DNA from 3 places in the Weizmannia agrestimuris genome. Region 3 is predicted to be linked to each of the others. Evidence: riboswitches for the same ligand, from Rfam matches in the RefSeq annotation. Region 3 holds a riboswitch; each other region holds the start of a gene.
The links. Region 3 has a riboswitch for S-adenosylmethionine ahead of NFR98_RS07900 (O-acetylhomoserine aminocarboxypropyltransferase/cysteine synthase family protein). Riboswitches for the same ligand answer to the same signal wherever they lie in the genome.
Positions count from the first base shown of each region.

Region 1: linked by a shared signal. The riboswitch ahead of NFR98_RS14355 (sulfite exporter TauE/SafE family protein) and the one ahead of NFR98_RS07900 (O-acetylhomoserine aminocarboxypropyltransferase/cysteine synthase family protein) in region 3 are both predicted to bind S-adenosylmethionine.
Region 2: linked by a shared signal. The riboswitch ahead of metK (methionine adenosyltransferase) and the one ahead of NFR98_RS07900 (O-acetylhomoserine aminocarboxypropyltransferase/cysteine synthase family protein) in region 3 are both predicted to bind S-adenosylmethionine.

Region 1 is NZ_CALPDC010000057.1:2,230-7,254, forward strand. Features, by position in the region: gene nfsA (oxygen-insensitive NADPH nitroreductase) at 16-759, shown strand; gene NFR98_RS14350 (amino acid permease) at 1,082-2,416, shown strand; SAM riboswitch class I at 2,828-2,935, shown strand; gene NFR98_RS14355 (sulfite exporter TauE/SafE family protein) at 3,025-3,981, shown strand; gene NFR98_RS14360 (purine/pyrimidine permease) at 4,857-5,025, shown strand, end outside.
Region 2 is NZ_CALPDC010000014.1:28,279-33,303, reverse strand. Features, by position in the region: gene pckA (phosphoenolpyruvate carboxykinase (ATP)) at 16-1,605, opposite strand; SAM riboswitch class I at 1,776-1,924, shown strand; gene metK (methionine adenosyltransferase) at 2,070-3,281, shown strand; gene asnB (asparagine synthase (glutamine-hydrolyzing)) at 3,512-5,025, shown strand, end outside.
Region 3 is NZ_CALPDC010000015.1:4,092-9,116, reverse strand. Features, by position in the region: gene NFR98_RS07905 (homoserine dehydrogenase) at 1-880, opposite strand, end outside; gene NFR98_RS07900 (O-acetylhomoserine aminocarboxypropyltransferase/cysteine synthase family protein) at 1,135-2,433, opposite strand; SAM riboswitch class I at 2,537-2,644, opposite strand; gene cls (cardiolipin synthase) at 2,744-4,189, opposite strand; gene NFR98_RS07890 (murein hydrolase activator EnvC family protein) at 4,418-5,025, opposite strand, start outside.

The DNA of each region.
Region 1 (5,025 bases), on a different contig from region 3:
CAGGAGTGTAAAGGAATGAATACCATCATTGAAACGATTCTCAATCACCGGTCGATCCGCCATTATGAAGACCGGCCGCTATCCGATGAACAAATCCGCCTGATTGTGGAATCCGCGCAGGCAGCCGCCACTTCTCATTTCGTCCAGGCCTATACGATTCTTGGCATTCAGGATCCCGGGCGGAAGCAAAGATTAGCAGAACTGACCGGGAACCGACATGTCGGAACATGCGGCCATCTGCTCATTTTCTGTGCCGATCTCCATAAACATGAACTTGCGGCACAAATGGAAGGCGTAGAGGCGCAAGATACACTTGAGACAACGGAAAAATTTATGGTCGCGCTCATCGACACGGCACTGGCTGCGCAAAATGCCGCGCTCGCTGCGGAATCGATGGGGCTTGGCATTTGTTATGTCGGTGGCTTGCGCAACAGGCTGCCAGAAGTGGCCGAACTTTTGAAAATCCCGCAATATGTCCTTCCGCTATTTGCAATGACAATCGGCTATCCGGCCGATCCGTCTGCGAAAAAACCACGCATGGCGGCTGAGCATGTTTATTTCGAAGATGAATATCCGGCTGATGAACGTCTTTTGCGCGATCTGAAGGAATACAATGAAACGGTTTCGCAATATTATACAAAACGCACAAACGGAAAAAGGAACGATACCTGGACAGGCCAAATGGCACAATTTTTCAAAGAACCATCGCGCGTTTTTATGAAGGAATTTGTAGAACGCCAAGGGTTTGATAAAAAGTAAGCAGAAAAGAGGGCACGTCTGCGCATTTTCCTCTGCTTCCGGCCCATCCCGGAGCAAAAATTAAACAGAACGACATGCTAAATATGGATATTCAGCGCTTCGGCAACCATCCCGGGACACATATTAAACAGAACGGCGAGTTGCTACGATGAGTGGTGCCCCGTCGTTTTTTTACATTTTGCTTTGGTGAAATGCGGGTACATCTGTCATCCGGCGATTCCATTTTTTTGTATATCAATATTCCTTTTTTTCTGCTAAAATAGAATAAATGCTTTAGCACTGAAAAGCGTTTATCTAAAACAGAAAAGTGAGATTGATAGAAATGGAGAAAAACCAACATCATTTGCAAAAAGGCTTATCACCAAGGCATGTCCAGTTCATCGCATTGGCCGGGATGATCGGAACCGGCATTTTTAAAGGCAGCTCCGATACCGTCAGCCTTGCCGGCCCGAGTGTTGCCGTTTCTTACCTGATCGGCGGCGCACTTTTATTCATTGTCATGTCAGCACTTGGGGAAATGGCACTCGTCCACCCCGGCCTCAACGTCCAAAATCTGATCCACAAAGCGTTCGGCAGCCGGGTTTCTTTCATTATTGGCTGGCTGTACTGGATCAACTGGGTCATTGTTACAGTTGTGGAACTGCTTGCAGCCGGGAGCTTCCTGCAATTCTGGGTTCCCCAAGCGCCACTATGGCTACTCAGTTTGCTCTGTGCTGCTTTCGTGGTCGGCATCAATTTAATTGAAGTGAAGTACTACGGCGAATTTGAATTTTGGATTGCCGGCATTAAAATCATCACGTTGATCGTTTTTATCCTGCTTGGTGCTCTGATTTTATTCGGTTTATTCCCCGGGACATCTTCCACGGTGTCTAACTATACCGCGCACGGCGGTTTTTTCCCGAACGGGCTTCACGGTACGTTCAGCGCTTTTCTGATCGTTATGTTTTCATACGGCGGCGCGGAACTGATCGGTGTTACCGTTTCGGAAACAAAAGACAGCGAGAAAGTGTTGCCGCGTGTCATTAAACAGACCGTTGTCCGCGTCATGCTTTTTTATATTTTGCCAATCCTGGTCATTTGCGGCATTATCCCATGGAACCAGGTTTCTTCCGTGGAAAGCCCGTTTGTACAGGTATTCAGCCGCACAGGGATCCCCGCTGCCGCCCATGTGATGAATTTTGTGCTCTTGACGGCCGTTCTTTCTGCCGCCAATTCCGGCATTTATGCCACTTCGCGCACACTGTTTAACATGGCGCAGTCCGGAGAAGCGCCACGCGCCTTTTTAAAAATTTCCCGGAAAGGCGTCCCGCTGATCAGTATTTTGCTGACCTCGCTGTTTATTTTAGCCGGCGTGATTCTGGCCTATCTTACGCCGGATGAGGTCATCAGCTATTTGATGACCATTCCGGGATTTACCGTCGTCCTTGTTTGGATCGCCATCTGTGCAGCCGAACTGCGACTCCGGAAGTCGTATGCAAAATTGCCTTCCTTCCGTGTAAAAGGGTATCCTTTCATGGTCTGGATTGCGCTGCTTGCACTGGCAGGCATTTTCCTGTCCTTTTTGCTGGGCGGAGGCAACCCGATTGGAACAAGCGTCTGCCTCGCTATTTTAATCGTGCTCGTCGTCTTGTCACTGAGAATTAAAGCAAAGGAATAGGCTCCAGCCGGCTGTGTTGATAAAACCGGTTCCCTTAGGCAGGGAAAGGACAGAAATCAACTGTGCGATAAGCGGGCACAAACAAGCGGGGTTGATTAAACCGTTTTCTGGGCGGGAAGGGGGCAGGCACGGGTGTGCAGCTCGTACAAACTGCCAGAATGGGACGGCCTGCTAACCCGTTTGGACTCTTTTTCGTTTTGTGAAGCAAATGAAAGCGGCCATGATGCCCCGCCTGATCCTGATGACCTGCTTTTTAAAACCAATCCAGCGTAAAGAAAAAAACTCCCGACAGAGCGTGATCTGATGGGAAGTTTTTTTCTTTATCCCCCCATTCGTATAAATCCGATAAAAAAACTTGAAATAATTATATTGACTTCCATTTATTTTCTGATAAAATTTTAAACAACAAATAACTTATCAAGAGCGACGGAGGGATCTGGCCCTATGAAGTCCGGCAACCTGCAGCGAGCAGCAAGGTGCCAATTCCAGCAAAATGGGTACCATTTTGGAAGATAAGCGCTTATCCTTTACTCGCTGTCTTTCCGTAAAAATGGCGGAAAGATTTTTTATTTCTGCAAGGCCGGCCGTTTGAACCAGGATAGGCCCTGATGCGTATAATTCCTCTACATCAGGATGAATCAAATTTATGGATGAAGAAAGCGGGGAACATGAACATGCAAAAATTAATTGTCTTAGCACTTGTCGGCCTTGCCGCGCAATTGGTGGATGGATCTCTTGGAATGGGTTACGGGGTGACTTCAACCTCACTTTTGCTAGCTTTCGGGATTGCGCCGGCTGTCGCGTCAGCTTCTGTGCATTTGGCGGAAGTTTTTACAACGGCGGCTTCCGGAGTTTCACATATGAAATTTGGGAATGTCGATAAAGGGATCATTTGGAAACTGGTTGTACCTGGAGCTGTCGGCGCCTTTCTCGGGGCAACCGTGCTTAGCCATCTTCCTGCAAGCACATTAAAACCGTACATTTCTATTTTTCTGATCGCCCTTGGCCTCTATATTCTTACCCGGTTTCTGTTCAATACGCGCGGGGCGTCGAAAGTCAAAAAGCAAACCAGGTCAAACATATTTTTTATCCCACTTGGCTTTGTCGCAGGATTTTTTGATGCAACGGGGGGCGGCGGCTGGGGCCCTATCGCCACACCGGCTTTGCTGTCCAGAAATGACATCGAACCGCGGAAAGTGATCGGCTCGGTGGATACTAGTGAATTTGCTGTATCCTTGGCATCAAGCATCGGTTTCCTCTTATCCCTCGGCGCTATGCAAATTAACTGGATTTGGACGATCGCCCTCATGCTTGGCGGCCTGATCGCCGCGCCGATTGCAGCCTATCTGGTTAAAATCCTGCCGGCTCATTTGCTGGCTGTCATTGTCAGCGGCATGATTGTGTTCAGCAACGTGCAAACTTTATTAAAAATGGCGGGCGCCGGTAGCGGCTGGTACGGCGTTACCTATACAGCCATTGCGGCAATATGGGCCATCCTCATTTTCTATACAATCAGAAGACACAAACGGGCAGTTGCCAGCGCCAGCGTAAGCGTCACAGAATAAGGAATGTTTTCGGGCAAGGGATCCATTGCCCGGATTGTTTTTACCCAAACAAATTTTGGCAAAGAATGAACATAGACGCTTCTATTTGAAGGAACAGTGCCTTTTTTGCTCGCTTCCTTAATGTAGAGGCGCTCTATGTTAAGAAACAACGTCTTTTTACCGCGCTTCCTTTACGTAGACGACCTCTATGTTAAGAAACAACATCTTTTTACCGAACTTTCTTAACGTAGACGGCCTCTATGTTAAGGAACAATGTCTTTTTACCTCGCTTCCTTAATGTAGACGCACTCTATGTTAAGAAACAACGTCTTTTTTGCTTGCTTCCTTTACGTAGACGGGCTCTATGTTAAGAAACAGCACCTTTTTCGCTCGCTTCCTTTACGTAGACGGGCTCTATGTTAAGGAACAACGCCTTTTGACCTCGCTTCCTCAACATAGACGGCCTCTATGTTAAGGAACAACACCTTTTTTGCTCGATTCCTTAACATAACCGGCCATGTCGCTACCACACAGCACCAGCAAAAATTATCCATCATAACTTTTTTCGAGATAGCACGCCTAAGTGAAGGCAGCCGCAAACTCTTTTAGTGACAAGTTCATACAAAAAGCGTTCTGCATGAAGATCGATCAGAAATTTTTTGCGGATCCAAACATAGCTTAGCCCCTGCCACATATATATCATTTAAATAGAGGCAAAAAACATGGCTTAACCCGCGCCCCGTCCGGTTTGCAACCCCTGTTTATGCCGCTGTCCGCCATGCCCGCTATCCCTCCCCCGTCGGCGAAGTGTTTTATGTTTAAAATGTAAAACCTGTTTTGCTATAATTATATTTACTGGTATTTTCCATTTTTTGAACGGAAAGAACGGTGTGTCTATGAAAACATTGATTTCGTCGCTGCAGTGGATGGCATTTATGATCGCCGGGTCGATCGCGGCCCCGATTGCGATTGCGGATGCTTTCCATTTCAGTGCGGGTGAGACTGCCCTGTTTGTGCAGCGGACGCTTTTTGTGCTCGGGATCGGCGGACTTTTGCAAGGCATTT
Region 2 (5,025 bases), on a different contig from region 3:
GGCTCCCGTTTATGCTTATATAAGCGGGCCGCCGAGTTTTTCAATGTCATCCGGCACCGAAAATTGCCGGAAATTTTCTTTGAACCGGGCTGCAAGTTCGAACGCTTTTTCACGGTAAGCCTGCTTGTCCGTCCATGTATCTGCCGGATAAAGGACGTCATCTGACACCCCTTCAATATGAACCGGGATGTGTAGCCCGAAAATATCATCCTGCCGTGTTTCGGTATCTTTCAGTTTGCCGTTTATCGCAGCCCGGACCATGGCCCGCGTATCGCTTAATTTCATGCGGGAACCGGTTCCGTACGGGCCGCCTGTCCAGCCGGTATTGACAAGAAATACCTGGACGTTGTGCCTGTCAACTTTCTCGCCGAGCATTTCCGCATAAACGGCGGGCTCAAGCGGCAAGAACGGCGCGCCGAAGCAAGTGGAGAACACGGCTTCCGGGCGCGTGACGCCGCGTTCGGTACCGGCCAGTTTAGAAGTGTAACCGCTTAAGAAATGGTACATGGCCTGCTCTTTTGTCAGCCTGCTGATCGGCGGCAGGACACCGGATGCATCGGCCGTCAGGAATATAATGGTTGACGGATGGCCGGCCATGCCGGAGCGGGCAATATTGCCGATGTTTTCAATCGGGTAAGCAGCCCTTGTATTTTCCGTCAGTGCATTGTTGTCATATTGCGGTTTGCGGGACACCGGATCTACGACCACATTTTCAAGTACGGTCCCAAAACGGATCGCCTGGTAAATTTGTGGTTCTTTTTCTTCCGTAAGCCCGATGCACTTTGCATAGCATCCGCCTTCAATATTGAAGACACCGCTGTCGGACCAGCCGTGCTCATCGTCCCCTATAAGTGCGCGCTCCGGATCGGCGGAAAGCGTCGTTTTCCCGGTCCCGGACAAGCCGAAAAACAGGGCCGTATCGCCGTTTTTCCCAGTATTGGCGGAGCAGTGCATGGGAAGGATGCCTTTTTGCGGCAGCAAGTAATTCATGATGGAAAAAATGCTTTTTTTCATTTCGCCTGCATATTCCGTCCCGCCGATCAAAATTATCCGGCGTTCAAGTGAAATCATGATGAACGCTTCGGAATGCGTGCCGTCAAGCGCCGGGTCTGCCTTAAACAGCGGCGCGGAAAGAATCGTAAATTGCGCATCGTGTTGATAGAGCTCCTCCGCATCCGGCCGGATAAACAATTGATACGCGAATAAATTATGCCAGGCGAACTCATTCACGGTCTGGATCGGAAGGCGGCTTTTTGGATCGGCACCCGCAAAACCTTTAAACACAAAAATTTCGTCTTTCCCTTTTAAATGCCGGACCATTTTTTCATAAAGCCTGTTGAACACGCCGGGAGAAACCGGCTGGTTGATTTTGCCCCAGTCGACACGGTCTTTTGATTCGGAGTCGACGACAATAAATTTATCTTTCGGTGACCTTCCTGTATATTTTCCTGTTGCAGCAGAAATGGCCCCTTCCGTTGTCAGTACAGCTTCTTTCCGTTCGATAATTTTTTCCATTAATTGTGGCACGGAAAGCTGCATGCGTACGTTTTCCCCCGACAACAAAAACTTTAAATCGTCAGAAGCGCCAATCAGATCCATTTTCATAAACCGCCCCTTTGAATAACTTATTTCACTTTAAACGATATCAGTATAACATATTCATCCGTTTATTACATACTTTTTTCCGGGAAAAATGCAGAGGACAAAGGGGAGAAGGGCGAAAAAATCATTGACAGCGCCTGCTAAATTGCGTATGATTTTACTTTGAACGGATACTCTTATCCCGAGCTGGTGGAGGGACGGGCCCGATGAAACCCAGCAACCCGCCTCTGGAACAGGCAATGCGCTCGCAACGCAGCTGCCGCTTGACTTCCAGGCAAAGGTGCTAACCTGCAGCAAGGAATGTTTCCTTGAACGATAAGAGTGAAAGGCGCGATTGATTGAAGTCAAAACCTTTCCACTCATGATGAATGGGGAAGGTTTTTATTTTTGGCTTTGTACATGAAATGAATCGAGTTTAGGGTATGAGTACCGTTTCCAATATGTAACCATATAAGGAGGAAAAGCGGATGTTAAAAGGACGGCATTTGTTCACATCGGAATCGGTGACGGAAGGCCATCCGGACAAAATTTGCGACCAGATTTCCGATGCCATTTTGGATGCCATTTTAGAAAAAGACCCGAATGCCCGCGTTGCCTGTGAAACTTCCGTCACGACAGGGCTTGTGCTCGTCACGGGGGAAATTTCCACCAATACATATGTGGATATTCCGAAAGTGGTGCGCAAGACCATTAAAGAGATCGGCTATACGCGCGCGAAATACGGGTTTGATGCGGAAACCTGCGCGGTGCTGACATCGATTGACGAACAGTCCGAAGATATTGCGCGCGGCGTTAACCAGGCTTTGGAAGCCCGCGAAGGCGGGATGAGCGACGAAGAGATTGAGGCAATCGGAGCCGGCGACCAGGGCCTGATGTTCGGGTTTGCCTGCAATGAGACAGAAGAGCTGATGCCGCTTCCCATTTCGCTTGCCCACAAGCTTGCCCGCCGTCTTGCTGAACTCCGCAAACAAGAAGTGATCCCGTATTTGCGCCCGGATGCAAAGACACAGGTGACAGTTGAATATGACGAGAACAACCAGCCTGCCCGGATTGATACGATTGTCATTTCAACGCAGCATGATCCTGACATCAGCGCCGGACAAATCCAGGAAGATATGAAAAAATACGTCATTGAACCGGTTGTGCCGGCACACTTGCTCGATGCGGATACAAAGTATTTGATTAATCCGACCGGCCGCTTTGTTATCGGCGGCCCTCAAGGGGATGCGGGGCTGACCGGCCGCAAAATCATTGTCGACACGTACGGCGGCTATGCACGTCACGGCGGCGGCGCATTTTCCGGGAAAGACCCGACGAAAGTGGACCGTTCCGCTGCTTATGCCGCCCGCTATGTTGCGAAAAATATTGTTGCGGCAGGCCTTGCGGAAAAATGCGAGGTACAGCTTGCGTATGCGATCGGGGTGGCGAAGCCCGTTTCTATTTCCATCGATACGTTTGGGACCGGAAAAGTGCCGGAAAAAGTGCTGATCGAGGCGGTCGAAGCTCATTTTGACCTGCGCCCGGCCGGCATTATCAAAATGCTCGACTTGCGCCGTCCGATTTACAGGCAGATCGCTGCGTACGGGCATTTCGGCCGCGATGATTTGGATGTGCCTTGGGAAAAAACGGACAAAGCCGGGGCGTTGAACGAATTCGCCCGCAATCATATCGGAAAATAATATGAAAAAGAGCGCGCCTGGTATACAGGCCGCTCTTTTTCATAAAACGGCGGGAATAAGGAATCCTGTTTGCCTCATTTTTAACAAAAACCCTGCAAACTGGCGGAAAACATGCTAAACTATATTACATGTGCAGAATTTGGCCGTCAAATTTTGGCGGAAATGCATTTGTTTTTTAAAGAAATAAATTTACAATAGAGTATATCGAAATGAAGTAGGTGACTTTTTACATGTGCGGATTTATTGGCTGCGTCCATGACCATCCCGTTACATTATCAGACGAAGACAGGCAACAGTTTAAACAGATGAATCATATGATTGAGCACCGCGGCCCGGATGATGAAGGCTTTTATGAAGACGAGCATATCCAGTTCGGTTTCAGGCGCCTGAGCATTATCGATATCGAGGCGGGGCACCAGCCTTTAACATACGAAAACGAACGGTACTGGATTATTTTTAATGGCGAAATTTATAACTATGTGGAATTGCGTGAAGAACTGCTAAAAGAAGGGATGACATTCGAAACGAATTCGGATACGGAAGTCATTCTTGCCATGTACAGCCGTTACGGCGAAAAAGCAATCGGACGTCTGCGCGGGATGTTCGGGTTTGCGATCTGGGATAAGCAGGAACAAACGCTTTGCGGCGCGCGTGACCCGTTCGGCATTAAACCGTTCTTCTATTATGAAGACGGCGATAAAATGTATTTCGGTTCTGAAAAGAAAAGCATTTTGCTTGCCATGGAAAAACCAGAACTGAATTATGATGCTGTCCAATATTATTTAACCTACCAATTTGTGCCCGAACCTTTCACCATGACAAAAGACATCCGGAAACTTGAACCGGGCCATTATTTTGTGAAAAAAATTGGCAAACCGATGGAAATCAAACGATATTGGAAAGCATCCTTCCACCCGGTTCATAAAAGCGAGGACGAATTTATTCAAGAAGTGCGTGACGTAATGATTGATTCGGTGAAAGTCCATATGCGCAGCGATGTACCGGTTGGCGCATTCCTGTCGGGTGGGATCGATTCCTCGATTACGGCATCGATTGCAAAACAGTTCCATCCGGGCATTAAAACATTCTCCGTCGGCTTCGAACGCGACGGCTACAGCGAAATTGATGTGGCCAAAGAAACGGCGGAAAAACTCGGGGTTGAAAATATCAGCTATGTGATCACGCCGGAAGAATACATGAAAGAACTGCCAAAAATCATTTGGCATATGGACGATCCACTCGCAGATCCTGCCTGTGTGCCCCTTTATTTTGTGGCGCGTGAAGCAAGAAAGTACGTGACCGTTGTTCTGTCTGGCGAAGGCGCGGATGAATTGTTCGGCGGCTATAATATTTACCGTGAACCGCAGTCGCTTGAAGTTTTTGATAAAATTCCGGCTGCCGGAAAATCTATTTTGAAAGCTTTGGCGAAAGTGTTGCCGGAAGGGGTAAAAGGAAAAAGCTTTATCGAACGCGGCGTCACGCCAATGGAAGACCGTTATATTGGCAATGCGAAAATGTACACCGAAGAAGAAAAACGCGACTTGCTGTTGACTTATAACAACAGCCTTGACTACCGTGACATCACAAAGCCGCTGTACAATGAAACAAAAGGCTATGATCCGGTTAACCGGATGCAATATATCGATATCCATACGTGGATGCGCGGCGATATTTTGCTGAAGGCGGACCGGATGACGATGGCCCATTCACTTGAACTGCGTGTGCCGTTTTTGGATAAAGAAGT
Region 3 (5,025 bases):
TAATTTTTCCGATCAGGCTGCCGTAAATCGTGATGGCATTGTTGACGCCTTCCACCGCATAAAGGGCGTGTTCGGGAGGGACAAGGACAGGCTTAACGGATGCTTTCAGCGTACCGCCATCACGGTATATGTCCGCAATATGCTTATAACGGAGTCCCTGCCGATCCGCTCTTTCAATATCCGCAAGCGAGAGGCCGCCTATGCCTTCAACTTCTACTTTCTCCCAGTCCGGCTGGGTTCCGAATACGAGCCGACTCAGGATCATCAGCTTGCAAAAGGCGTCCTGCCCTTTTACATCATTGCCCGGGTCAGCTTCTGCATAGCCGTGCTGCCTGGCAATTTCCAACGCTTCTTCAAACGGAAGATGTTTTTCGCGCATGGCCGATAAAACAAAATTGGATGTGCCGTTTAAAATCGCCTGTACACGCTGGATATCATTAACCTGAAGCTGCTGGGAAATCGTCCGAATCACAGGGATGCCGCCTGCAGTTGTCGCTTCGTAACCGACAAACACGCCTTTTTCTTTCGCTTTTTCAAGCAACACATTCCCATATCGTGCAAACATGACTTTATTGGCAGTAATGACGTGGCAGCCTTTTTCAATCGCTTGTAAACAGTAGGAAAAGCCTGGTTCTTCCCCGATAATCGCTTCAAACACGACTTCAAGGCCGGGAATGGCGAGAACTTCCCGGAAGTCCGTCGTAACGAGTACAGAACTGTCAATGTTCCGCTTTTTTCGGGGGTTTTTGATCAGAACCGCTGCAATCTCTACCTCGGCATGCAGCTTTTCTTTCAGCTGCTCCCGGTGGGTCCGGACCGCTTCGTACACGCCCTGGCCGACCGTCCCAAAGCCGAGCAGCGCTGCTTTAATCACTCTCATTATCCAAACTCCTCCCTACATCTAGCGCTCTTTCGCCTCTGAAGCGTTTTGTTCATTTAAAACGGTCAAGCGGTCCGACAGTATTCGGTGCAGCCGGTATCCAGAAGCTCCCGATCTGGATCAGGTATGCAGACCGTCCGGGCCGCAACATTGTTCAATGGGATCAGCCCAGAACATCGTATAAGTTTTCCGGATCGCCTGTTGGCATTCGCATGGCGGCCTTCGCACGAATCTGCCGGACCCGCTCCCCGCTTTTACCGGGCTGTAACGGCTGTTGCTTTTGTAATGGCCTGATCGAGGTCGGCTGTCAAATCTTCGACGGCTTCAAGCCCGACGGACAGGCGGATCAAATCGCCTGTGACCCCTGATTTTTCCAGTTCTTCATCGCTCAGCTGCGAATGCGTAGTCGTTGCCGGGTGGATGATCAGCGATTTCGCGTCGCCGACATTCGCTACATGCGACCACAGCTTAATATTGTCGATCACGCGTCTTCCTGTTTCCCGGCCGCCTTTCACACCAAAGTTGACAATGGAGCCGTAACCGCCGTTCAAATATTTTTGCGCCAGCTCATGGGACGGATGGTCTTCAAGGCCCGGGTAATTGACCCAAGCAACATCTGGATGGTTTTTCAGAAATTCCGCGACTTTCAATGCATTTTCGTTATGCCTTTCCACACGCAGATGCAGCGTTTCAAGCCCTTGCAGGAATAAAAAGGCGTTGTCCGGGCTTAAAGCAGGCCCGAAGTCGCGCAAAAGCTGAACGCGAAGTTTTGTGGCGAACGCAGCCTGTGCCGTGTCGACGCCGTAGCGCAAGCCGTGATAGCTCGGATCCGGTTCGCTAAAGTCCGGGAATTTGTCTGTGTTCCAGTCAAAACGCCCGCCGTCAACGGCAACACCGCCGATCGCCGTTCCGTGCCCGCCGATCCATTTTGTCGCCGAATGGACAACCACGTCCGCGCCCCATTTGATCGGATTCGCGCCATACGGAGAAGCAAACGTGTTGTCGACAATCAAAGGAATACCGTTTTCATGGGCCACTTCCGCCACTTTTTCCACGTCGAGCACCTGCAGGCTTGGGTTGCCGATAATTTCCGCGTACAATGCTTTTGTTTTCGGGGTGATCGCCTGGCGGAACGCTTCAGGGTCGGACCCGTCCACAAACTTGACGTTAATGCCGTATTTCGGCAATGTCACAGCAAACAAATTATAGGTGCCGCCGTAAAGATTGCTGGCGGATACGATGTCATCACCCGCACGCACGATGTTCAAAATGGAAAAGGCAATGGCCGATGCGCCGGATGATAAACCGACAGCCGCTGTTCCGCCTTCCAGTGCAGCAACACGTTTTTCAAAAACATCCACAGTCGGATTGCCGAGACGGGAATAAATGAAACCTTCTTTTGATAAATTGAAGACGCCCTCCGCATGTTCTGTATCCGGAAAAACGTAAGAAGTCGTCCGGTATACCGGTACGGCGCGCGATCCTGTCGCCGGGTCCGGTTCCTGGCCGCCGTGCAACAATAAAGTTTCCGGTTGGAATGATGGTTGTGTCATTTTAAAGCCTCCTGATTTTTTAAAATTTTTTCGTGAAAGATGGAAGAGGAAATGAAAAAACCCTCTTCGTAAGGGAAGAGGGTTACAATGTATGTAAGTTCCTCCCTTATCTTTCAGACGCATGTCTGTAGGAATTAGCACCTTTTCAGGCAAATGCCTGAAGGTTGCCGGGCTTCGCAGGGCCTAGTCCCTCCGCCGCTCTCGATAAGAGTTTCTTTTCATAATTCAATTTTGAATGACTTATTGTTTAAGATTATAGAAGAACAATGGCAAACCGTCAACCTTTTTTTGAAAAAATTTTCTTTTTCTTCTACAATATTGGCGACAATAGCCGGGAAATGGACTCTTTAAACCGCACATAAAGCGGCCGGTTCTGGTAATCATGGAGCGTTAATTCGGTTGATTCGGCCATATCGTCCCGGAAAACGCCGGCAAGTGTGCCGGAAAGCTCACGGTCGTACAGCACGGCGTTCACTTCAAAATTGAGACGGAAACTGCGCACATCGATATTGGCCGTCCCAACGGAAGCAATTTTCCCGTCTACGACAATCATTTTCGCATGGATGAACCCTTTTTGATAAATGTACACTTTGACGCCCGTTTTTAACAGCTGGCCGATGTTGGAAAGCGTCGCCCAATAGACAAACATATGATCCGGTTTATTTGGAATCATAATCCGAACATCCACTCCGGATAAGGCGGCAAGCGTCAGCGCATTCAGGAGGCTGTCATCCGGAATAAAATACGGTGTTTGCAAATAAATATATTTTTTGGCGGAATTGATCATTTTAATATAGCTGTTTTTAATCTGCTCCCATTCAGAATCGGGGCCGCTTGAGACGATTTGGATATCGGTTTCACCCTGCGATGGGATGACCGGGAAATAACGTTCTTCATCTCTTACATCATGCGGTGACGCCTGATTCCAGTCCAAAATAAAGCGAGTCTGCATGGCATAAACAGCACTCCCTACAATCCGTAGATGCGTATCCCGCCAGTAACCGAATTTCTTATTCAGACCAAGATACTCATCCCCAACGTTAAAACCGCCGATATATCCGATCTGCCCATCAATAATCGCCAATTTCCGGTGATTCCTGAAATTGACGCGCAAATTGACGAGCGGGATCCGGGCAGGAAAAAAGGACGCCACTTCCCCACCAGCAACAACAAGCGGCCGGAAAAATTTGCGGCGGAACAGCATCCGCGACCCCATATCATCATAAAGCAGCCGCACCTTTACGCCTTCTCTTGCTTTTTGCGACAGCAGTTCAATCAATTCATGGCCGAGGCGGTCATTCCGGAAAATATAATATACAAGATGAATACTGTCTTTTGCATTCCGGATGTCTTCAAATAAAGCCTCGAATTTTTTCCTGCCATCTGTAAAGATATCGACGTGATTGTCCTGGGAAAGGATCGCCCCGTCATTCATCAGCAGCATATAAACGAGATCCTTGTACTGGATTGTCCGCTCATCATGAAACGGAAACCGGTTTTCGCGCAGCAGTTCAATTTGCTGCTGGGAAATTTCCTTAATGCCAATCTTCTCCTGTACTTTCCAGTCGAAAATTTTACGGCGGCTTAAATTTTGTCCAAATACCAAATACAGGATAAAGCCGGCAATCGGCAGGAATAACAGAACCAAAAGCCATGCCCAAGTTGCGCCGACATCCCGCCGTTCAAGGAAAATAACGGTTCCCGCCAGAATAAAATTCAAAAGAAACAAGATAACTAGTAGTACCGTTATAATCATTGCGTTCTCCTTTTCGTACACCCTTTGTTCCTGCTTGAGGTTTGTTCCCGGCCGGTATCCGGGAACACGGTGAAGTGTTTTGGAATTGATATAGGATATGTTTGCGCAGCAAAAATAACAATTGTATCATACCATAATATTTGCGCCTTACCTATCGTACAGCACTTTCCCTGCCATTGCATGCAAAAAGAACCGCACCAATGGATACGGTTCTTTTTTTCGTTCTTATTAAAAGTTAACGTAGTTTCTCGGGTTTTGGGCACCGGTATGTGGCGGTGGTGTCCAGCGGCCGTTATAAATTTCAAAGTGAAGATGCGGTCCTGTTGATTCCCCGGTATTTCCCATTGCTCCGATCTGCTGCCCTTTGCTGACGTGCTGCCCGGTGCTGACGCTGTACGAGCTCAAGTGGGCATAAACGGTTGTGTACAACTTCCCGTTAATGTAATGGGTGATCATGACGCAATTCCCGTATGAAGAAGAGTGATACGCCCTGAACACGACACCGTCGGCTGCAGCGACAACCGGTGTCCCGATGCTGTTGGCAATGTCAATGCCCGGATGGAACCCGCCGGAACGCCCGCCGAATTCAGATGAAATATATCCGGATGCCGGTCGCGTAAAGGACCCGGAAGATACTTGCGGAAGGGATCCGCCGGAATGGCTCCCGGAACTTGACTTGACCGATGCAGAGCGGGTTGTCCCTGCGTTTGATCCTGCTGATCCTATTGATCCTGCATTCGTTTGTGCCTTTGCTGCTGCATCTGCTTTTGCCGCCGCCTCTTTTCTTGCTTCAGCCTGCTTTTTCGCAAACGCAATCGCTTTTTCAATGGAAGCTT